2 linked regions of the Humidesulfovibrio mexicanus genome follow. The main gene of each other region encodes a partner of the protein of the gene in region 2 in a complex. Links are inferred from orthologs where the notes say so. Each region holds a gene or a part of one and is shown on either strand. Other genes may lie near its edges.

Region 1 (10,855 bases), on a different replicon or contig from region 2:
GGTAAGCGGTCGGCGGCTGTACTCCGCCCCGCGACTGTCCGCATCGAACTCAAGGCGCTCCATGCGAAGCAGATCGAACACGCCGGAAAAATCCTGTCCTTGGCCGTCGGGAACCTGCAGGGCGAGAGGCACGACTCCGAGCTTCTCCCGAATGGAGGTAAGCACGGCGTCAAAGTCAGCCCCAAGCCGGTCCATCTTGTTCACAAAGGCCAATTTGGGCACATGATAGGACTCGCTTTGACGCCACACGGTCTCAGACTGCGGCTCCACACCGCTCACGGCGCAGAAGACCCCTATGGCGCCATCCAGAACGCGCAGGCTGCGCTCCACCTCGACAGTGAAATCCACATGCCCTGGCGTATCGATGAGGTTCACCACATGCCCTCGCCACTGACAGGAGGTGACGGCAGAGGCGATGGTAATGCCGCGGTCCTGCTCCTCCGGCATGAAGTCCATGGTGGCCGTACCTTCATGGACTTCTCCGAGTCGATGGATACGCCCGGAATAAAAGAGAATGCGTTCGGAAAGCGTCGTCTTGCCCGCATCTATGTGCGCAATGATGCCGATGTTGCGGATGGACTGCAGATACTTGGAAGAAAGCGGTTTCCTGCTCACGGTCTTCAGCCTTCGCGTGTATGCGGGTCAAGGGGAATCAGGCTGGGGAAAAAACCTCGTTGCAGACAAGGAAGGCCTGAGGGCCAAGTCCTGGCCAGCGCCACATGCCCAGGCTGCCGGTGGCGACCGTCACGGCCGCACCGCCCTGGCGTGCGCGTTCGTCCGGGCAAACGAGCAAGTCCCGTTCCGCATTGCAAAATGCCAGCCAATCGGACTCATGCGTATCCTGTCCTGGGCGGTTGGTCTCCCATTGCAGCACGCCATACAACAAGGACACGTCATCAGCTGGGGGAATATCGGCGGTGTCGCGCCACAGAGCGACTCGCCAGGGGCGACGCAGCGCAAGCAGACGCACGGTTGATGCAGCCAGACGCTCTGCAAGCGTTGGACGTTGCAGCAGACGAGCCAATGCCGCGGTTCCCGGATAGAGCACGACGCCGGGGCGACCGTCCGCCATGCAGGCGTCAAGCAACCGCTGCACCTGGATTGGGCCAAAAGCGGCGACACGTTCCTGGCCGGCAAGCTCGCAGGCGGTCAGCAGCGTGTCAGGAGCAGCGGAACGAGACCCCATCCAGGCCACAAGCACATGCGGGACACGTGCGCAAAGCGCAGGAATCAAGGCCGCCAACAAAAACGCCGGAGCGCTCATGCTGTCGTCAACGAGCAAGAGCGCGAAGGAGACGGGAGCCATGCGGGATTCCCGCCGCATGGTCGGATAGTGCTCGTCCAGGGTCCAGGACAAGGGGCCCATAGGCTGATCAAGCTGGTAATGCCGGGCGATGAGCCCCTTGATCAGACTTCTGCTGCGATCGCCAAGCGAAGCATATGCGCGGGAAAAACAGGCCTCAGGCACCATCCGGCCCTCGGTCCAGGCCGGAAAGGGGCTCGGGCGCAATTCTGGAAGGGGCGGCTCCATGGCGGCACGTTTCCTGCTGCTGCCTTCACTACAGCCATTTGAGCAGGCGCTTCCAGGTCCACTGGATGCGCTCGCGTTCTTCTTCGGACAGCACCTTCTGGTATTCAAAGTAGGAATACTCGGCCCTTTTCTTCACGTATTCCTTGAATTCCACAACGTCTGCGAAATTCTCCAGGACATACATGTAGCGATGCCACGCGGCGCCGAACTGACTTGTACGCCAGTAAAAATCCGCAACAAAGATCTCGTGCTCGGCCAGAATCTTACGGCAACGGGCGATGTTCTGCTTTACCGACTCGGAAAACTCCGAGTTGGGATAGGCTTCTTCAAGGCGATAGAAAATTTCCAGCGCCTCCTTCACGTTGTCCTGGCGTAGGTCGATAGTGCGGAATTGGTTCAGGTTGCTCAGGCCCATTTGGAACAGTACATACGGAATCTGTTCGCTGCTGGGGTGAAGGTTCTCGAACTCCTTGTAGGCGTCCAAGGCCTCGGGGAACTTGCCATCCAGGAAATAGGCGTCGCCAAGCGCAATTTCAGCCTTCGGGGTAAGCGGACTGAAAGGATAACGATCCTTGAGCTTCAGGAAGTTCTCTGCGGCGCTGGAATAATGCTTGTCGCGCATGTGGTCCATGCCGGTCTCGAAAAGCTCCTGCGCGGTGTCGTCGGGTGGGGGAAGAAAATAATAGTCGATGAGCCCGCAAGACGACAGGAGCGGGAGCAACAGAAGCAGGAGTGACGCAAAGCGCTTATGCATTCAATTCTTCCAGGTAGGCGTACGCGGCGGTTGCGGCGGTTGCGCCATCGCCCACTGCGGTGGCCACCTGACGGCAATTCTTGCTGCGGACATCGCCAGCGGCGAAAATTCCAGGCAGGTTGGTGCGCATTTCGCAATCGGTGACAATGAACCCCGCGGGATCAAGCCCAAGGCCTTCCGGCACAAACGGGCACACAGGCTCGAAGCCGACGAATACAAACACGCCATCAACGGCAAGTTCGCTTTTGCCACCGTTTTTGACGTTCTTAAGGGCCACGGAGGTTACGCCCTTGAAGGGGTCTCCCTTGATTTCCTCGACCACGGTGCTTCGCAGAATGCTGATCTTGGGATTGGTCACGCACTTGTCCTGGTAGCACTTGGCTCCACGGAATTCGTCGCGACGGTGGATGAGGTGGAGCTTGTCCACCAGCCGGGCCAAGTACAGAGACTCCTCGAGGGCTGAATTGCCGCCGCCAATGACCGCGACCGTCTTGCCACGGAAGAAATTGCCATCGCACAGGGCGCAATAGGACACGCCCCGTCCGGTGTACAAATCCTCTCCCGGGGTGCCTACGCGCTTGTAGCGGGCACCGGAACACAACACCACGGCCTTGGCGCGCAACACCTCGTCGCCGACCTTGATGTCGTAGCCGCCGTCGGCGGCGGTGATGGAGCGCACCTCGTCAGAATGGCGAGACAGTTCATAATTATTCAAGTGCTCGACGAACTTGTCCACCAACTCATAGCCCTTAACAGGCTTTGGAAACCCGGGGTAGTTCTCGATTTCTTCGGTCATGAGCACCTGCCCGCCGGGAGAAAGCTTCTCGACCAGGGCGGTATTCACGCCAGCGCGCACAAGATACAATGCGGCGGTGAGCCCGGCAGGCCCACCGCCGATGACGACAACGTCGTAAGTATTCATACCTAAGTTAGACCTTCTTGGCGATCATGTCCTTGATGCTGCTCTTGGAAACGGCGCCGGTGGACTGGTCCACCACCTCTCCATCCTTGAACAGAATCAGGGTGGGGATGGCACGAATGCCAAAGCGGCTTGGGCTGGCGGAGTTCTCGTCCACATTCATCTTGCAGATTTTGACCTTGCCTTCGAATTCAACCGCCAATTCGTCGATGATGGGACCCATCGCGCGGCAGGGGCCGCACCAGGGAGCCCAAAAATCCACCAGAACGGGAACCGGGCTTTTGAGGACTTCCTGCTCGAAATTGCCGTCAGTCACCTGGGTAGCCATACTCTCTCCTTCAGCCTTGAGGTGTCGTTGGTGCTATGCGTAATTTGTCGTCTGGCCTGTAGGATGAAGGCCATGCCGCATGTTCGGCAAACTAGTTCCCCGGCCCAATTCTGTCAAGACGCATGGCCTGCAGCATCGGTGCATCGCGGGTCCAATCGCGCGGCACGGCGCGGCCACGTGGAATGCTTTCAAGATCAAGACCGTGAGAATATCCTTCACGCAGGGCAAGCCACCCCGCGTGGGCCACCATGGCGGCGTTGTCCGTGCAGAGGGAAGGCTTTGGCATGTGCGCCGCAAGGCCCCGGCCCTCGGCCTCGGCGCGTAGGGCCGCGCGCACATGGGAATTCGCCGCAACGCCTCCGGCCACGACAACAGCACGCAGTTCGGAATCGCGATCCAAAGCCCGGGCCACCTTGACCCGCAACGTTTCGGCCACCGCGTAATTGAACGAGGCGGCAAGAAGCGACAGTTCAGCCGGATGCGGGTGAGCGGTCAAGACCCCGCCACGGAGCAAGACTTCGGCCTGTGGCATGACCGGAAAGGGCAAGTGCGGCCTCGCGGCCAGACGCTCGGCAACTGCGGTCTTGAGGCCGCTGAAGCTGAAGTCGAGATTGTCGTTGTGCACATAGGCAAGGGGAAACATGGAGCGCTCGGGCTCCACCCCCTGGCTCATCTCGTCAAGATACCGCCCGCCGGGATACGGAAGATTGAGCAGCTTGGCCACCTTGTCAAAGGCCTCGCCGGCGGCGTCGTCCAAAGTGCGGCCCAAAAGGGTGAAGCGCGTGGGATCGTCCACGCGGTAGATGTGAGTATGGCCGCCCGAAACCAGCACCCCGAGGGCGGGGAACAGCATCTGCTCCTGCAATCCCGCAGCAAGGATGTGCGCGTGGAGATGGTCGACGCCAACAAGCCGAGCTTCTGTGGCCAGGCACAGCCCCTTGGCGAACGAAAGTCCTACCAGCAGACTGCCGAGCAGGCCGGGGCCGCGGGCGACGGCGACTCCGGAGAGGCCTTCCGGCGAAGCTCCGGTCTTGCGCAACAGATCGTGAAACAAGCCAGGCAGCATCTTCTGGTGCTCACGCGAGGCGATTTCCGGCACCACTCCGCCGAATACGGCGTGGATGTCCGTTTGCGAGGCCAAGGATTCGCCAAGCAGCCGCCCATCATCAATCAGGGCGACCCCGGTTTCATCGCAAGAGGTCTCGATTCCGAGGACGAGCACTGGGCCTATGCCTGTTGCGCGGCGGTGTAGATTTCCCGGACCTTTTCCACGTCGAACCGCGAGCCGACGAAGAGCGGCACCCGCTGGTGCAGGTGCTCAGGCACGATGTCGAGGATGCGGCGGACGCCGTCGGTGGCGAGCCCCCCCGCCTGTTCGACGATGAAGGCCATGGGCGCGGCCTCGCACATGAGACGCAGCTTGCCCCCTGGCTTGCTTGGGTCGCGGTTGTCCGAGGGATACATGAAGATTCCGCCGTAGACCAGATTGCGGTGGAAATCCGACACGAGAGAGCCGATGTACCGCAGGCTGCAAGGCTTTTTCCGGCTCATGCCCACGGCCTTGAAATGCGCCAGAACGTCAAGGGTCGGCTTGTCCCAATAGTGATAGTAGCCCTCGTTGACGGAATAGATGTTGCCCTGCTCCGGAATGCGGAGGTTGGGGTGCGAAAGCAGGAACTCGCCCACGCTGGGATCAAGCGTGAATCCGTTCACTCCGTCCCCGGTGGTGAAGACCATCATGCAGGAAGAGCCATAGAGGATATACCCTGCGGCGACCTGGTCCGATCCCCTTTGGAGGTAATCCGAGGCGAGCAGGCGCGTATCGCTGGGACTTTTGCGACGGTAGATGGAAAAAATGGTCCCGATGCTCACATTGGCGTCGATGTTCGAAGAGCCGTCCAAGGGATCGAAAATGACAAAATAGTCCCCGGTGGGCAGGCCGTCGGGAATCTCGATGATGTCGGCGTTCTCCTCGGAGGCCATGGCGCACAGTGCCCCGCAGCGGGAAAGCCTGTGGATGAGCACCCGGTTGGCGAACTCGTCCAACTTCTTGACCTCTTCACCCTGGACGTTCACGTCGCCGGTGAAGCCGAGCACATCCACAAGCCCGGCCTTGCTCACCTCGCGCTGGATGATCTTGGCCGAGAGAATCAACTCGTTGAACAGACGGGTGAAGCGGCCGGTGGCCATGGGGACCTGCTTCTGGTGCAAAAGCAGATGCTCGGTGACGGTGATTTGCTGGGCCATGAGGGGGTCCTCCGTGCGCGCAGAGCTGCGCCGATTACGAATTGCCGCCGAAGAACGGGATCGAAAACCCCTTGTCCTCGATGCTTGCGTTGGCGCTTTCGGTGGCGAAGACGAACAGATCGCGCCCGATGAACCGGGCCAGCCACGTGTACTGCTTTTCCCCGGCCATGACCGTGCCGTGAATCTTTTCCTTCATGATTTCAAGCCAGGGGATATTGGTCAGTTCGACAGCGCCAGCGGGAGGGGTCTCCGTCGAGGTCCACAGCTTCTGGGCGCGCGGATCGACGATCACGAGCTGTTCCGGCTCGGGGCAAAAGGAAAAGAGCACCCGCGGGTCAAAGCTGATCACGTGCAGGCCTTTGAAATCCGCGCCGTCGAAATTGGGCATTCCGAAGTACAGCTCCGGACCAAGAGCGGTGTAGTCCACAACGGTCTTGACCAACGTCTCGCGCCAGATGGACTCGAACACCAAGGGCTCGGAGAAACGCTTGAGGGGGACAGGAGGCCTGCGCATCAAGATCTCCCCGTTCTCATCGGCCACAATGACCCCGTCTACCCAGGGGAAACGCGTCAGCAACGCGTTGATCCAGGCCTCGTCGGGACGATAGTCAATGCTGGTGACATAGCGGGTGAGGGCCATGATCCGCGCATCCACGGGCGAGAACAGCAGGGCCAGCTTCTCCTGGTTGGGATTCTCCCACTTGTAGCGATTCACGTCGATGGCAGGAGCGGGGTTGATGAACTCCTTGGTGTCCTTCATCGTTGAGCGCATACTGCTGACGCCAGTCTCCCAGCTGGGGCCAACGGCGCCGCAGCCTGAGAGAAACGCCACGCACACGGCGAAGCACGATACCAAAACGGGGCGGCGAGAAACGCGCCACCATCCTGACCTGAAAAGGGGGGTGGACATGATTGTGCGACCTCTGCGGCTGTCTCAGGCCTGGATGCGGGACTCAAGGCGCGCGGCCAGGGCCTCCAGCGTGCTCATCAGGCGGTTCTTGGCGTGTTTTCCGAAGGGATCATCAGCGGGTGGTGGGACAGGACCGCCCTCTCCCGCCGGGGCCGCAGCCATGTTTGCCTCAAGGGTTGCGATGCGGCTGGAAAGGTCGGTCTTCTCGCGATCGTCCAGGGCGCGCCCCCAAAGTTCGCGGTAGATGCCCAGAGCTCCGCCAAAATCGCCCTGAGAAGCGAGCAACTCGGCCATGGTGCGCGTGCGGTAGCTCCCCGCTTCAGGAGCGGGCCCGTCGTACCCCGCTTCGGCGCCATCCAGCGCTGCGGCAGAACGGTCCGGCGCGGGCTGGGCCTGTGGGGCAGAAACTGTATGCTCGCGCGGTTTGCGCGCACCGGTCTTGAGGGGGCCGATAAGCCGTTCGGTGAGCGAACTCAGGCCCTCGATGACGACATCGGTCCATTTGACGGGACGATCAGTGAAGTGCGAGGCGACCAGCATGAGGAAGACGGAGAAATCGCGGTCCTTTTCAGCAGTCTGCTGCGCCCACAGGGACCAAAAAGCCGGATAGCGCTCAAGTGGCTTGATGACGGCGGGCATATGCTCCAGAGCCTCGTCGTATCGCTCCTGCCGTGTCAGCACCTGGATGAGCAGAAGCCGCGCTTCCATGGAATCGGGGTGGCGGTCCAACCCTTGCCGCAGCGTCCGCTCGGCGTCCTCAAGCTGGCCGAACTCCACAAACAGCTTGGCGAGGGGGAAAAAAATGCGAGACCCCGGTTCGAGGGCCAAGACCTCTTGATACCACTCAATCTTTCTTCTCATCGTCCTCGGCCCCCTGGGGTACGTCGGTCCTGTCGGAGAAGATATACAGCACTTCATTTTCTTTCACGTAGTTCATCTTGTCGCGAATGACCATCTCCTGGTAGGCGCGGTCCGTCTTCAGACGGCGGATCTCGTTGCTCAACTCAAGACATTTGGCGTCAACGTCGCCCAATTGTCTCTCAAGCTCCGCGGCGCGCTTTTGCATGTTCATGTAGGCGATGACGCCATGGTCGCTCCAAATGATACGGAACAGAAGCACCAAGTTGACCGCGACCAACACGGTGAGCAGAATTCTCCGGGCCATGTGCGGTCCTCACTGCAGGCGCGAGCCGAAGCGTCCGTTGGGCCGAACACGTGCCAACGGCGCACGAAGCTCCTCAAGAAAACTCGCGGTGGCGCTCTCCACGCGCGACACATCATCCTCGTTCAACAGCACGGTGTCGATGCGGCGCAAAAAATCCTTGAGCACGCCAAACTCCTCAAGCAGGCCCTTGCCGAGCTCAAGCTTCTCCAATTCCGGCTCCAAATCCAAAATGGTTTGGAGGCAGTTGGAAATGCGCGCCAAATGGCTGTCATCCGGATTGCTCATCACCCTGCTCCGCAGCGGTCGCCAGCAACGCCGCTTCCTGCTCACTCGGCTTGTAACCAGTTCTTATAGAAATTGTACAGATAATTCCCCCCCGAAAAAACCGTAAGTCCAAGAGCGACATAAAGCACAAACATGCCGAGAGGCGCTGGATCGTATCCAAATATCGGGTAATGGGCCAGCAAGGGCACCAATGCCAAGCTCTGGGCTATTGTCTTCATCTTTCCGAAGCGATCCGCAGCGATGACGACCCCGCGGTCGGCAGCGACACCGCGCATTCCGGTCACGGCCAACTCGCGGCAAATGATGACCACAACGATCCAGGCCTCGACCCACCCCAACTCCACGAGCATGATCAACACCGACCCGATGAGCAGCTTGTCCGCGAGGGGATCGAGGAACTTCCCAAGGTTGGTGATGAGATTCTGCCTGCGGGCGACGTAGCCATCGGCCATGTCTGTGAGCGAAGCCAAAGCGAACACGATAGCGGAAAGATAGGCCAGCAACACAGTTTGCATCGCCTGTTCCAGATACAGGAGCACGACGATGACCGGCACCGCAAAGATGCGCGCCAGGGTCAACATGTTGGCCAGATTCAAGGTCATAACGTGGCTGCGCCCCCCCGTGCTACTTGTGGACGGTGGAAGCGGCCTCCAGGCTGGTCTGAGCCGCATGGGCGACGCGGTCTCCAAGCGCCAGCAAGGCGGTCTTGGCAGGGGTTTCACCAGGCAGAAGCACCACCGGCGTCCCCATATCCCCGGCTACGACAGTGGCTGGATCAAGGGGGATGGCGCCGAGGAACTCCAGCCCGTACTGGTCTGCCAGCTCCTTTCCGCCGCCCTGCTTGAAAAGATCGATGATCTTGCCGCAATGCGGGCAGGCAAGCCCGCTCATGTTCTCCACAACGCCAAGAATGTTGGCCTGGGCGTACTGAAGGAAATTGATCGCCTTGCGCACATCGGCGAGGGATATTTCCTGCGGGGTGGTGACGACCACGGCCAATGCGTCCGGGATGAGCTTCAGCACCGTCATGGGCTCGTCGCCGGTGCCCGGAGGCGAGTCCACGACCAGAAAGTCAAGCTCGCCCCATTGCACATCGGAAATGAACTGGCGAATGGCCGAAGTCTTCATGGGCCCGCGCCACATCACGGCCTGGTCCGGATCCAGCAGCAGCGAGTCCATGGACACCACGTGAAGGTTGTCGTTGTACTGCTTTGGTTTGACGAGGCTGCCGCGATCCTGCTCCAATTGCCCCGTGAGGCCAAGCAGCCGCGGCACGCTGGGGCCATGGATGTCCACGTCCATAAGCCCGACCTTGAATCCCTTTGCGGCGAGCGCAGCGGCTATGTTGACGGAAACGGAGCTTTTCCCGACGCCGCCCTTGCCGCTCATGACAAACAACTTGTAGCGGATGCGCTGAAGGGTAAGGGAAATAAGCTGATCCTGCATGGCCAGCTTTGCGTTGGTTTCACCCTTGTTGGCCGAGGAACAGGAACTACCGGTGCACGAACTCACAATAGACACTCCAGGGTCGGAATTATGGCGCTTTTGACCTTCAAAAATGAAGTATGGCCGATTTTGCCGTGCGTGTAAATCGTGAAGAAGGAGACCAGGCCAGCGGGGCCGGGGCACAGGCGCAGACTACCAACCATGCTCACCGACGAGATCGACGAAGGCCACGGGGCACACCTCGCTCCATTGCGGTCCGTCCGGCTGCCGCTCAACAAGGATCAACCGCTGGGAGCGCCGACTGGAGCCGACAGGGATGACGAGACGCCCGTCCTCGGCCAACTGCTCCACAAGAGGGGCGGGAACCTCCGGTCCCCCTGCGGTGACGATGATGCGGTCGAAGGGCGCGGCGCTTGGCCATCCCAAAGTGCCATCATCCTGTTTCACATGGATATTGAACAGCCCAAGCGACAAAAGCCGTTCGCGCGCGCGCGTGCAAAGCTTCGGAATGCGCTCAACTGTGTACACGTCCGCTCCAAGCTTGGCCAACACAGCAGACTGGTATCCGGAACCCGTGCCGATTTCCAACACCTTCATGCCGGGCTCCACCATGAGCAACTCGCTCATGAGGGCGACGATATACGGCTGCGAAATGGTCTGCCCTTCGCCAATCGGCAGGGGGGCGTCCATATATGCCTGCCTGGCCAGGGCCTCCTCCACGAAAAGATGCCTGGGCAGTTCGCCCATGACTGCGAGAACCCTGGCGTCTTTGATGCCTCGTGACACGAGTTGCTCGCTCACCATGCGTTCGCGTTGTCGTTTCGGATCAACCCGCATCGTCGCTGTACCGTCCCCTTCGTCGAAGTCTTGTTTCTGGCCGTGCTCTACAGATTTTGACGACCAAGTCAACACGAACCAGTCAGCTCTTGACACACCGCAGCATTGCTTACACAATCAAAGACAGGCATCCAGACTGCCGCGAGCACCCCGAACGCCGAGGAGACGCCCATGTTCAAAATCCGAGAACTCATGACAACCCCCGTCTATTCCCTGCGCGAAACGGATACGCTCCAAAGCGCACGGGTGCTCATGGACAAGAAGCGCATTCGGCATGTGCCCATTACAACCGCCGACAACGCCTTTCGGGGGCTGATCACCAATCGCGACGTGCTGGCGAACACCATTTCCCACCTTGCCAATATTGACCCTGCAACACAAAACGAAATCGACGCCGGCATTCCCTTGCAGGAAATCATGCGCACAGACGTGT
Region 2 (10,892 bases):
GCGTGTACGTGCGTATTCCCCGCCAGAAGCTCGCGGTGCTGCTCTCGCTGCCGCTGGTGGCAGCCTATGTGTGGCTTGGCCAGGGCAGCCCCTCGCTGGTGCGTGCGGCGCTCATGTACGGATCGTGGGGAATCCTGCTGCTGCTGGACCGGGGTCGCCCCCTGGTGGACGGGCTGTTCCTGGCCGTGGCGCTCATGCTGGTGTGGGATCCGCTGGCCGTGTACGACCTGGGCTTGCAGATGTCCGTGGCGGCGGTCGCCGGGCTGGCCTTCCTGTATCCCTGGCTCGACGCCCTGGTTCCCCAGGCGCGGGGGCGCGCTTTGCGCCTGGCGCGGCGGGTTTGGCAGGCCTTGGCCTTGACGCTTTCCGCCAACCTCGCCCTTTTGCCGATCTCCCTCTGGTGCTTCGGAACCTATCCGCCAAATTTCCTGCTCAACCTGGCCTGGGTGCCTGTCCAGGGTATGCTGGTGCAACTGCCGGGCATGGCCGGGCTTGCGTTGGCGGTTGCGCCAGGAGCGGAGACCGCGTCCGCCGCCGTCTTGTCCTTCGCCGCGCTGGTCCAGGGCTGGATGCTCGATTGCCTGCATCTGCTGGCCGCGCGGGGCTGGTTTCCCACCTGGGCCGTGCTGCGGCCCCTGTGGCCCGAGCTGCTCGGCGCGTCGGCTCTCCTTGCAGCGGCGTCGGCCAGCCTTCGGCCGGACAGACCGACGCCCCCGGCCGCGCTGGCCCTGTGCGGACTGCTTCTTGTCGTCTGGCCCCACGCCTTGCTGGCCCAAGACGAGATGCGCGATGCGGTGCGGCTGTCCGTGCTGGATGTTGGGCAGTCCCAGGCCGTTGTGGTGGAGGCCCCTGGCGGCAGGCGAGTGCTCGTGGACGGCGGCGGGGCCATGAGCCCGACCTTTGACATCGGCCGGTCCGTTGTCGCTCCGGCGCTTGCCTGGGGCAGGCCGCCCAGACTCGACGCCGTGGTCATGACGCATCCGGACGCGGACCATGCCCAGGGTTTGGCCTGGATTCTGCGCCATTTTCGCGTTGGGGCGTTCTACACCAATGGCCGCTGGCCGGAGGGACGGCTGGGCCTTGCACTGGACCAGGCCCTTGCCGAGGGCGTGAACGCCGGGCGGCTGGCCCCGCGCGTTCTTACCGCCGGGGAGCGTTTGGATTTGGGGGAAGGTGTCGTGCTTGAGGTTCTGCACCCGGCGGACGGATACGCAGGGCGCAACGCCAACGACGAATCGGTTGTGTTGCGTCTTGTCTGGCGCGGGCAGGGGCTGGCGCTCTTGCCGGGCGACATCCAGCGCGACGGCATCGAGGCCATGCTGGACGCCGGGGTGGATGCGCGCGCCGCCGTGCTGCTGCTGCCGCACCATGGGTCCAAGTCGAGCCTGTCCGGAATGTTGTACGAAGCCGTTGCGCCGGACCTGGCGCTGGCGAGCTGCGGCTTTTTGAACCAGTACCGCTTTCCCAACGCGGACGTTGCGGCCGAACTGGCCGGGCGGGGAATTCCCCTCGCGGCGACGCCGTGGCGCGGAATGCTGCGTCTGGCCTGGGCGGGGCCGGGCCGGGAGTTCGGCCTTACTTCCGCCCGGCCTTGAGGCCGTTTCCGTTGTTTCCGTCGTTTCCGCTCGTGGGGCGGTTCAGGCTGCGCCGCATGTATTCCCATGCCTCCTGGGTGGGCAGGGGGCGCGCGTACAGGTAGCCCTGGGCGTACTCGCAAGCCAGGCCGCGCAGCAGATCGCGCTGGACTTCGCGTTCCACCCCTTCGGCGATGACCTGCAGTTGGAGGGAGTGCGCCAGGCTGATGATCGCCTTGACGATCTCCAGGCCCTCCGGGCCGGTTTCCATGCGCTGCACGAAGGACAGGTCGATTTTGAGGGTGTCCAGCGGGAATTGCTGCAGGCTGCTCATGGAGGAGTAACCGGTGCCGAAGTCGTCGATGGACAGGGCCATGCCCAGGCTTTTGAGCCTGCGCAGCTTGTCCACGGCGCTTGTTGCGTTGTCCATGATTGCGGTCTCGGTGATTTCCAGCTTGAGGGCCTGCGGAGGCAGACCGGTTTCCGCGAGCACCGTCTTTACGTCCTCCACAAGGGTTGGGTCGGAGAATTGCCGCGGGGAGAGGTTCACGCTCATGACCAGTTCGCGGGCATAGGGCGAGTCCGCGCGCCAGCTCATAAGCGTCTGGCAGGCCTCGCGCAGGACCATGAGCCCGATGTCCACGATGAGGCCGGACTCCTCGGCCACGGGGATGAACTCGCCAGGAGAGATGAGCCCGTTCTGAGGGTGCCGCCAGCGGATGAGGGCCTCGAATCCGTGCAGGGCGGCGGCGTTGTCCAGTCGCACGATGGGCTGGTAGACCAGGAAGAATTCGCCTCTGCTGATCGCTCCGCGCAGGTCGGTTTCCAGCACCAGCAATCGGCTGGCGCGTTCCAGCATGGCCTGGGTAAAGGCCTTGAAGCGGTTGCGCCCGGCTTTTTTGGCTTGGTGCATGGCTACGTTGGCATTGCGGAGCAGGTCTTCCGGGGTTTCCGCCCCCTGTCCGCCCAGGGTTATGCCGAGGCTTGCGGTGAGCTGGATTTCGTGGCCGCCCAGGGAGAAGGGTTGGCGCAGGGCGTTTCTGATGCGCTGCACGGCCTGGATGGCCTCGCGCGGGGAAGCGAGTTCTTCAAGCAGGATGACGAATTCGTCGCCCCCGAAGCGCGACACCGTGTCGAAGGAGCGGATGCTCTTGCGCAGCATGTCGGCCACCGTCACCAGGACCTGGTCGCCGAAAGTGTGGCCCAGGCTGTCGTTCAATATCTTGAAGCGGTCCAGGTCGAGAAAGATGAGTGAGAAGGAGTGGGCCGTGCGCCTTCGGCTGCGCTCCATGGCTTGCCGGATGCGGTCCAGGCAGAGGGTGCGGTTGGCCAGGCCGGTAAGCGGATCGTGCAGGGCCAAGTGCCGGAGCTGTATCTCCATTTCCTTGCGGTCGGTTATGTCGCGCAGGCTGATGCGCGTGCCCATGGAGCCCCCGCCGGAGCCCATGACATCGCGCTTGACCTCGTTGACCCAGCGCAGTGAACCGTTGCGGTGGCGGATGCGGTAATCGAGCGACTCGTCGTCCTTCCCGTGGGCGTGGAATCGCCGCCAGGCGTCCAGGTCGGCCTGGTGCACCAGGTCCTCCAGCCCGCGAGGATTGTGCAGGAAGTGCTCGCGCTGATAGCCGGTGATGCGTTCGCAGGAGGGGCTTACGTAGAGCATTTCGCCCGCGGGGCCGATCCAGCATTCCATGCCATGCGTGTACTCCGCCACGATGCGGTGACGGTCCTCGCTTTGCTGCAAGGCCTGCTCGGTTTGCACCTGGCGGGTGATGTCCACGGCGATTGCCGCCACGCCTGTGATGGTGCGGTTTTGCATGAGCGGAAACTTGGAGACCTGCAAATGACGCGTTGGGCCGCCGGAGCGCAGGCGCACCTGCTCCTGCACCATGAGGGGCTTGCCCTCCCGTTGGACGTAGGCGTCGTACTCGCGCAGCATTGCGGCCACGTCCTCGGGCCAGATGTCCGTGTCGAGCCGACCGATGATCTTCTGCGGGGGCAGTCCCAGGCATTCCCCGAAGGCGGGATTGCAGAAGACATAGCGGCCGGACAGATTTTTTATGAAGGCCATGGCCGGAGAGTTTTCCATGAAGGAGGCGAAGAGCTGGCGGCTTTTGTCCAGTTCGGCCTCGATCATCTGCCGCACGGTGACGTCTCGGGCGATGAGCACGGCGTAGCCCGTGCCCGCGAAGCTGTGCAGGGTCACCGTGATTTCCACGGGCACGCTGTGGCCCTCGGCGCCGGAAAGGGAGGTGACGATATGCCCGTTGCGGAAGTGCAGATCGCCGGTGGCTTGCAGCGCCCCGGCGTAGCGGGCGGCGATTTCCTGAGGGAAAAAGCGCGAGATGTGCGCGCCTATGGCCTCGGCCCTGGACAGGCCGAGCATCAGGAGCGCGGTTTCATTCACATCGGCCACGCTCCAGTCGGCGGTGAGGAACATGAATATGGCGTCGTTGGCGTGGTCCACAACGGAACGGAAGCGCTCCAGTTCGTCCAGCCTGCGCCGCAGTTCCGGATAATAGCTCTTGGCCATGGAGCGCTCGCCAAGCCCGATGAGCCTGTCGCGCAGCGAGTCCGGTGCGTTTTTCGGATCAGAGGGCATTCTGGTACACGGCTCGGATGTCCCCCGCCGTGGGGGCCTTGGGGTTGGTCACCATGCACGGGTCGTGCAGGGCGAAGTTCACCAGTCCGTCGATGTCCGCCTCGGTGACGCCGAGGGACCCCAGGCCGCCGGTGACCCCAACGGCGTGTTTGAGGGCGCGCACCCGGGACAGCACCGCGTCGCGTTTTTCCTCATGGTTTGCCGTTGGCGCCAGTTCGGCGCCCATGGCCCTGGCTATGTCCGCATAGCGGTCCGGCGCGGCATCGAAATTGTAGGCGATGACGTGGTCCAGGAGCAGGGCGTTGCACTGGCCGTGCGGCAGGTCCATGAGCCCGCCCAAACTGTGGGCCATGGCGTGCACCGCTCCAAGGATGGCGTTGGAGAATGCCAGGCCGGCGTACATGCTGCCGAGCATCATGCCCGCGCGGGCTTCGGCGTCTTCCGGACAGTCTATGGCCTGGGGCAGGCACTGGGAGATGCGCCTGATGGCGTCCAGCGCGAAGAGGTCCGTGGTTGGGCCGTGGGCGTTGGAGACGTACGCCTCGATGGCGTGGGTGAGGGCGTCCACGCCGGTGTTCGCGGTGAGTCCCGGCGGCATGGTCAAGGTCAAAAGCGGGTCGATGAGGGCCACATCGGGCACCATGGCCTTGCTGACAATGGCGATTTTGACCTTGCGCGAGGTGTCGTTGATGATGGCGAACTGGGACACGTCGGCCGAGCTGCCCGCCGTGGTGGGAATGCAGATGAGCGGAGGGCCGGGATGCGCCACGTTGTCCACGCCTTCAAAATCCAGCACGTTGCGGTCGTTGGTCACCACGATGCCGATGCCCTTGGCGCAATCCATCGGGCTGCCGCCGCCAACGGCCACAATGGCGTCGCAGGCGTTTTCGCGGTAGCGCTCGGCGCCGAGCATGACCTCGTGGTCTCGCGGATTGGGGTGGATGTCGGAGAAGAGCACCGCTTCAACACCCGCATCGCAGATGCTTTGCATTATGCCTGGGAACCAGGAAAGGGCCAGCACGCCGGGGTCGGTGACGAGCAGCGCGCGACGCGCGCCGAGATTCTGTACGTAGCGCCCGGCAAGGGTGGCCGCGCCTCCTCCGAACACGGATTCCGGAGCGAGGAACTTGCGCAGATCAAGCAGTGACGTGGTGGTCATGTATTCCTCCTCCATCGACTGGCGTCGTGTATGACGCGATAAACTTCTATGGTCTACGTACCGCAGAAGTTTGAAGAATGGAAGAGGGGTGGGGGAAGAATGTCGGTCGGCTAAGCTCGGAAGGTATAGCGCCGACCAGCGGCCATGTACTCTGTTTTGCAGCCGCGCAAAAGACCTCGCAAGTCCTGGAAGCGGTCCGCACCGGTGCAGTGCCCGGCCACAAGCAGACAGACGCCATGCCGATGGAGCGCATCGGCGGTTTCCTCCAGCGCGTTCGTGTCGGCTTTGTAGAGATGCAATCCCCCCAGGACGGCATGGAAGGATGCGATGCCCAGGCGGTCGCGCGCGCAGTCCAGGGAATTAGCCAGTCCGCTGTGGCAGCAGCCCAGCACGGCCACCGGGCCTTGCGCCGTGTCGAGCACAAGGAAGGCGTCGTCGGGGACGTTGTCGGGCTGGCGGCCGTCGCGGTCGTAGGAGAAGCCCTGCACAGCCTGGAAACGGCCCTGCTCGCGGGGGATGTCGGTGATCATGGTCAGGCCGGGCGCGAGTTTGGTGATGGGGCCAGCCGGGACAAACGTCGGCAGCGGGGTTGGCGGCCCGATGTGGCGCGGCCCCTTGGGGTCAGCGGACCAGCGGTCACTGGCGCAGGTGGGGTGGGCGTGGATGGTGCCGGTGAATCCTTCCGCAAGAAGCGCGGAAATCCCTCCGGTGTGGTCGTAGTGCCCGTGGCTCAGGGCCAGACCCTGGGCGCGCGCCACATCGATGCCCATCGCCACAGCGTTTTTGAGGAACAGGCCGGTTTTGCCCGTGTCCCACAGCCACAGCGCCCCATCGGCGAGGGTGAGGGCCATGGAAAGCCCCCACTCGCTGCCGAACTCGGGGGCGCAGGATTCGTTGTCGCACAGGATGGCTATTTCAAATTGCGTGGGCATCAGCGCCGGACCTCCCCTGGAGCGGTGGCGTCGTGCTTGCCGCCCGGTCTGGGCCACTTTTGCGGGTCGTCTTTGAAAAGCTTGTAGTTGATGGAGTCCACAAGCGCCTGCCAGCTGGCCTCGATGATGTTGTGCGACACGCCGACGGTGCTCCAGCGGTTTTGCCGGTCGCCGGATTCGATGAGCACCCGGACATAGGAGGCCGTGCCCCCGCCGTTCTTGTCCGCCATGGACATGACGCGCACCTTGAAGTCGAGCAGGCGCATCTGCGCCAGGGTGGGGTAGGAGGGCTCCAGCGCGCGCCTGAGGGCCACGTCCAGGGCGTTCACCGGGCCGTGGCCCGTGGCCGCCGTGTGGGCCACCTCACCGCGCACCTGCAGCATCACCGTGGCCTCGCTGAAGGGCTCCTTCTCGTCGTTCACGGCGTCGAGCACGCGGTAGTTCAGCATCTGGAAGTAGCGCTTGCTCCAGCCCATCATGCGGAAGAAGAGGATCTCGTAGCTCGCCTCGGCCACGGAATAGTCGTAGCCCATGCTTTCGCGGCGCTTCAGCTCGGCCAGCAGGTCCAGCACCGCCGGGTCGTCCTTTTCCAGGTCGTAGCCGTACTGGCGCGCCTTGAACAGGATGTTGCTGCGTCCGGCCAGATCCGAGAGCAGCACTCGGCTCACGTTGCCCACCTGGGCCGGGTCGATGTGTTCGTAGGTTTGGGGGTTCTTGACCACGGCGCTGACGTGCACGCCCCCTTTGTGGGCGAAGGCCGAACCGCCCACATAGGGCTGGCGCGGGAAGGGGCGCTGGTTGGCTGTCTCGGCCACGTAGTGGGATATCCCGGCAAGCTTTTTGAGGTTTTCCGGACCGATGGTGCGCACGCCCATCTTGAGTTCCAGGCTTGGGATGATGGAGCAGAGATTGGCGTTCCCGCAGCGCTCGCCATAGCCGTTCATGGTGCCCTGCACCTGCGCCGCACCCAGGCGTACGGCCTCCAGGCTGTTGGCCACGGCCAGCTCGGCGTCGTTGTGGGCGTGGATGCCCAAGGCGGCCCCTGGAAGCGTCGCCTGCACCTTGGCGATGATCTCGGCCACCTCCGCAGGCAATGCGCCGCCGTTGGTGTCGCACAAAACCAGCACGTCGGCCCCGGCGTCGCGCGCGGCCTTCAGGCAGGCGATGGCGTAGTCCGGGTTGGCCTTGAAGCCGTCGAAGAAGTGCTCGGCGTCGAAGAAGAGCTCCTTCAGGTGCGGGCGCAAAAAGGCCAGGCTGCCGGAGATGAGCTCGATGTTCCGCTGCAGGCTCACCTTGAGGGCGTGGGTGGCGTGGAAGTCCCAGGTCTTGCCGAAGATGCTGGCCGCCGCCACCTGGGCCTCAATGACGGCCTTGAGGTTGGGGTCGTTCTCGGCCGTTGTCTTGGCGTTGTGGGTGCTGCCAAAGGCCGCGACGCAGGCGTTCTTCAGGGCGTAGTTCTGAATTTCCTTGAAGAACGCCTTGTCCGTCGGGTTGGAGCCGGGCCAGCCGCCCTCGATGTAGTGCACACCGAGCTCGTCCAGCTTGCAGGCGATGCGGATCTTGTCCTCTGTGGTGAGGTGCATTTCTTCCGCTTGCGTGCCGTCCCGGAGGGTGGTGTCGTAGATGCTGGCCTGGCGCATGATGATTCCTGTCCTTTTGTTCTTAGCCCACAAAGGTCTGGTGCAGGGTGCGCACCGCAAGTTCGGTGTACTTGTCCTCGATGAGGCAGGAGAGCTTGATCTCCGAGGTGGAGATCATGAGAATGTTGATGTTCTCGTCGCGCATGGCGCGGAAGGCCTTGGCCGCCACGCCGGAGTGGTTGCGCATTCCAACGCCGATGACCGAGACCTTGCTGACGTTCTTGTCCGAGAGCAGGGCCTGGTAGCCGATCTCGCCCTTCAGCCCCTCGATGAGCTTCAGGGTGGCGTCGAGGTCGGCGCGGGTGACGGTGAAGGTGATGTCCGTGCGGCCGTCCTTGCTGGGGTTCTGCACGATCATGTCCACCAGGATCTTGTTCTCCGCGATGGGCGTGAAGATGGAGGCGCAGACGCCGGGCTCGTCGATGACGCCCACCAGCGTGACTTGCGCCTGGTCCTTGTCGTAGGCGACGCCGGAGACCTGCACTGCTTCCATGACTGTATCCTCCTGGGTGACCATGGTGCCGGGCTCGTCGCTGAAGGTCGAGCGCACATGAACGGCAACGTTGTATTTTTTTGCGAATTCCACGGAACGGATCTGGAGCACCTTGGCACCCATGCTGGCCATTTCCAGCATCTCGTCATAGGAGATGCGGTCGATCTTCCTGGCCTCGGCGCAGATGTTGGGGTCGGTGGTGAACACGCCGGGCACATCGGTGTAGATTTCGCACATCTCGGCCTTGAGGGCTGCGGCCACGGCCACGGCAGAGGTGTCGGAGCCGCCGCGCCCCAGGGTGGTGATGCGGCCAATGGCGTCCACGCCCTGAAAGCCCGCGACCACCAGCACGTCGTCAATCTCCAGCATCTTGAGCAGCTTTTCGGAGTCGATGTCCTCGATGCGGGCCTTGCCGTAGGAATTGTCCGTTTCAATGGGAATCTGGAAGCCGAGCACGCTGCGGCATTTGATGCCCTCGTCCTTGGCCATCATCGAAAAAAGGGCCACGGAGATCTGCTCTCCGGTGGAGACAAGGCTGTCCATCTCCGCCGGGTCCGGGTGGTCGGACCACTGCCTGGCCAGGGCGATGAGCCGGTTGGTTTCTCCGGCCATGGCCGAAAGCACCACGATGACCTTGTCGCCGTTTGCCAAGGGGCGGCGAACATTGTTCAGCACCTGCCTCATGCACTCCAGGTTGCGCACGGAGGTGCCGCCGAATTTCTGCACCACGATGTTCTTCATTGTGAGGATTCCTTCCGCCATTGGTTGAGCTTAGGGGCCAGGGCGTCCAGCAGGGCCTCGGCCGCCTTTCCCCATGCCCTGATTTCGAGCGCCCGTCCAGAGGGAACAGGGGTCCAGGCGAGGAGCAGCGCCTCGTCCGGACGTTCGCCAGGGGGCAGGTTCTCGGCCCACTCGGCCACCACCAGAACATCCTTCGCGTCCAGCGCGTCGAAGAATTCGTCCGGCGCGGCCCCGGCCACGCGGTACAGGTCGAAGTGCGCCACGGGCGGGGTGGTGGGGTACAGGTTTACGATGTTGAAGCTGGGGCTGGAGACCTCGGCGGCGTGTGCGCCAGGAAGGGTGGAGACCAGCCCCCGCACCAGGGTGGTCTTGCCCGAGCCGAGCGGGCCGGAAAGCAGCAGCGGCATGGAGCCTCCGCCCTCCCCGCGCGCGGCGGCCAGGGCGACCCCCAGCGCCGCGCCCAGGGCCAGGGTTGCCTGCGCGTCGGGAAGGAAAAGCCGCGTCATCAGGCCTTGGCGTCGTGATGTTCCAGCAGGGTGCGCAGGATGTCCTCCTTGCCCACCACGCCCACAAGTTTGCCGCCGTCCACTACCGGCAGGGTGTAGAGCTTTTCGTTCACCATGACCGTGGCGATCTCGTCGATGGGCGTGTGCGGAGACACGGACTTGGCGTGCGGGGTCATGGCGTCGGCCACGGTGCTTGCGGCAATTTTGCGTATCTCCCGCTCGAAGTCCTCGCGGCTGGACAGGGCGATGAAGCCGTCGAGCATGGAAAACAGCGAGGGCATGGTGACCTGCTTGTGCTGGGCCACAAGGTCGCTTTGGCAAAGCACGCCCACGAGTTTGCCCTTGGCGTCCACAACGGGCGCGCCGTTGATCTTCTTCTCGATGAGCAGGGCCACAGCGCTTCTGATGTCGGTTTCGGGCGAAAGGGTCACCGGGTCCGGGGTCATGATGTCGATGGCCTTCAGCATGATGTGCGCTCCTTGAGGACAAGTGGCAGGGTATGGGCGATCTCCGTGGGCAGGTTGCCCCGGAGGGGGAAATCCTCTTCCAGGCGGCGACCGCACAGGGCGTGCCAGTGCACGGCCAGGCAGGCGGCGGAGAGCGGCTCGATGCCGCGCGCCAGGCAGGCGGCCATGACGCCGGCCAGCACGTCGCCGGAGCCGCCCACCGCCAGGTTGGGCGCGGCGATGGGACACAGGCGCAGCACGCCGTTCTGGGCCACCAGGGTTCCGGCGCCCTTCAAGGCCAGCACCTGCGGGTGCGTTTGGCAGAAGCGTCGGGCCGCGCTTGGCCTGTCGGCCTGCAGTTCGCCCATGCCCATGCCCAGAATGCGCGCCATCTCGCCGGGGTGCGGCGTCAGCACGGCGTTTGCGGGCAGCTCGGCCATGAGCCCCGGCGACTGGGCCAAGTGGAACAGGGCATCGGCGTCGTAAACGCAGGGCGGCGCCCAGGCCTTGCCCATCTCCTGGCTGAAGTGCCGGGCGAAGGCGGTGGCGAAGGCGGCGAGAAATTCGCCGGAGCCTGCATCGCGCCCAAGGCCGGGGCCGATGACCACGGCTCCGAAGCGGCTCAAGTGCGGCAGCAACTCCTCCAGGCAATCGGGCATGAAACGGGCCTGGCCGGACTGCCCCAGGGGCAGGGCCATGAGGTCCGGCATGGCGGCCTTGGCTTCGGCCAGCACGCCGCGCGGACAGGCCAGGGTGACCAGCCCGGCCCCGGCGCGCAGGGCCCCGAGGCCGCAGAGCT

The links.
Region 1: the proteins of tsaE (region 2) and tsaD are in contact, whole or in part, in a crystal structure (PDB 6N9A), measured with the Thermotoga maritima proteins. The link is inferred for Humidesulfovibrio mexicanus from one-to-one orthologs. Residues at the interface, in WP_004082108.1 of Thermotoga maritima: Leu37, Gly38, Lys46, Lys57, Val59, Lys60, Ser61, Thr63, Phe64, Thr65, Leu66, Met67, Val69, Pro71, Tyr82, Arg83, Leu84, Asp86, Asp88, Phe89, Asp93, Ile128, Asp130, Glu131, Arg134; in WP_004082750.1 of Thermotoga maritima: Cys10, Asp11, Arg49, His50, Leu82, Gly84, Gly135, Gly136, Glu154, Thr155, Leu156, Asp157, Asp158, Ser159, Glu162, Asp165, Lys166, Arg169, Leu170, Tyr175, Lys213, Thr214, Leu217, Tyr218, Gln221, Arg222, Asn324.

The regions. Positions count from the first base shown.
Region 1 is NZ_FZOC01000001.1:116,059-126,913, forward strand. What follows is about bases 2,690-5,652. They hold tsaD (tRNA (adenosine(37)-N6)-threonylcarbamoyltransferase complex transferase subunit TsaD), read right to left. Parts: upstream 4,755-5,652; coding sequence 3,624-4,754; downstream 2,690-3,623. Other genes in these bases: trxB (thioredoxin-disulfide reductase), read right to left, coding at 2,690-3,207; trxA (thioredoxin), read right to left, coding at 3,215-3,532; fbp (class 1 fructose-bisphosphatase), read right to left, coding at 4,760-5,652. Outside these bases: fusA (elongation factor G), read right to left, coding at 1-615; CHB73_RS00640 (hypothetical protein), read right to left, coding at 653-1,471; CHB73_RS00645 (outer membrane protein assembly factor BamD), read right to left, coding at 1,560-2,285; more of trxB, read right to left, coding at 2,278-2,689; more of fbp, read right to left, coding at 5,653-5,779; CHB73_RS00670 (hypothetical protein), read right to left, coding at 5,814-6,551; CHB73_RS00675 (tetratricopeptide repeat protein), read right to left, coding at 6,714-7,550; CHB73_RS00680 (FtsB family cell division protein), read right to left, coding at 7,534-7,854; CHB73_RS00685 (hypothetical protein), read right to left, coding at 7,864-8,139; pgsA (CDP-diacylglycerol--glycerol-3-phosphate 3-phosphatidyltransferase), read right to left, coding at 8,181-8,741; CHB73_RS00695 (Mrp/NBP35 family ATP-binding protein), read right to left, coding at 8,764-9,651; CHB73_RS00700 (protein-L-isoaspartate(D-aspartate) O-methyltransferase), read right to left, coding at 9,778-10,422; CHB73_RS00705 (CBS domain-containing protein), read left to right, coding at 10,594-10,855.
Region 2 is NZ_FZOC01000002.1:377,997-388,888, forward strand. Bases 7,893-10,892 are described here. They hold tsaE (tRNA (adenosine(37)-N6)-threonylcarbamoyltransferase complex ATPase subunit type 1 TsaE), read right to left. Parts: upstream 9,648-10,892; coding sequence 9,138-9,647; downstream 7,893-9,137. Other genes in these bases: cimA (citramalate synthase), read right to left, coding at 7,893-7,907; CHB73_RS05500 (aspartate kinase), read right to left, coding at 7,930-9,141; CHB73_RS05510 (CBS domain-containing protein), read right to left, coding at 9,647-10,114; CHB73_RS05515 (NAD(P)H-hydrate dehydratase), read right to left, coding at 10,108-10,892. Also shown: CHB73_RS05475 (DNA internalization-related competence protein ComEC/Rec2), read left to right, coding at 1-1,595; CHB73_RS05480 (sensor domain-containing protein), read right to left, coding at 1,576-4,176; alcohol dehydrogenase-like regulatory protein ErcA, read right to left, coding at 4,166-5,335; CHB73_RS05490 (MBL fold metallo-hydrolase), read right to left, coding at 5,446-6,267; more of cimA, read right to left, coding at 6,267-7,892. UniProt on the Escherichia coli protein: Required for the formation of a threonylcarbamoyl group on adenosine at position 37 (t(6)A37) in tRNAs that read codons beginning with adenine.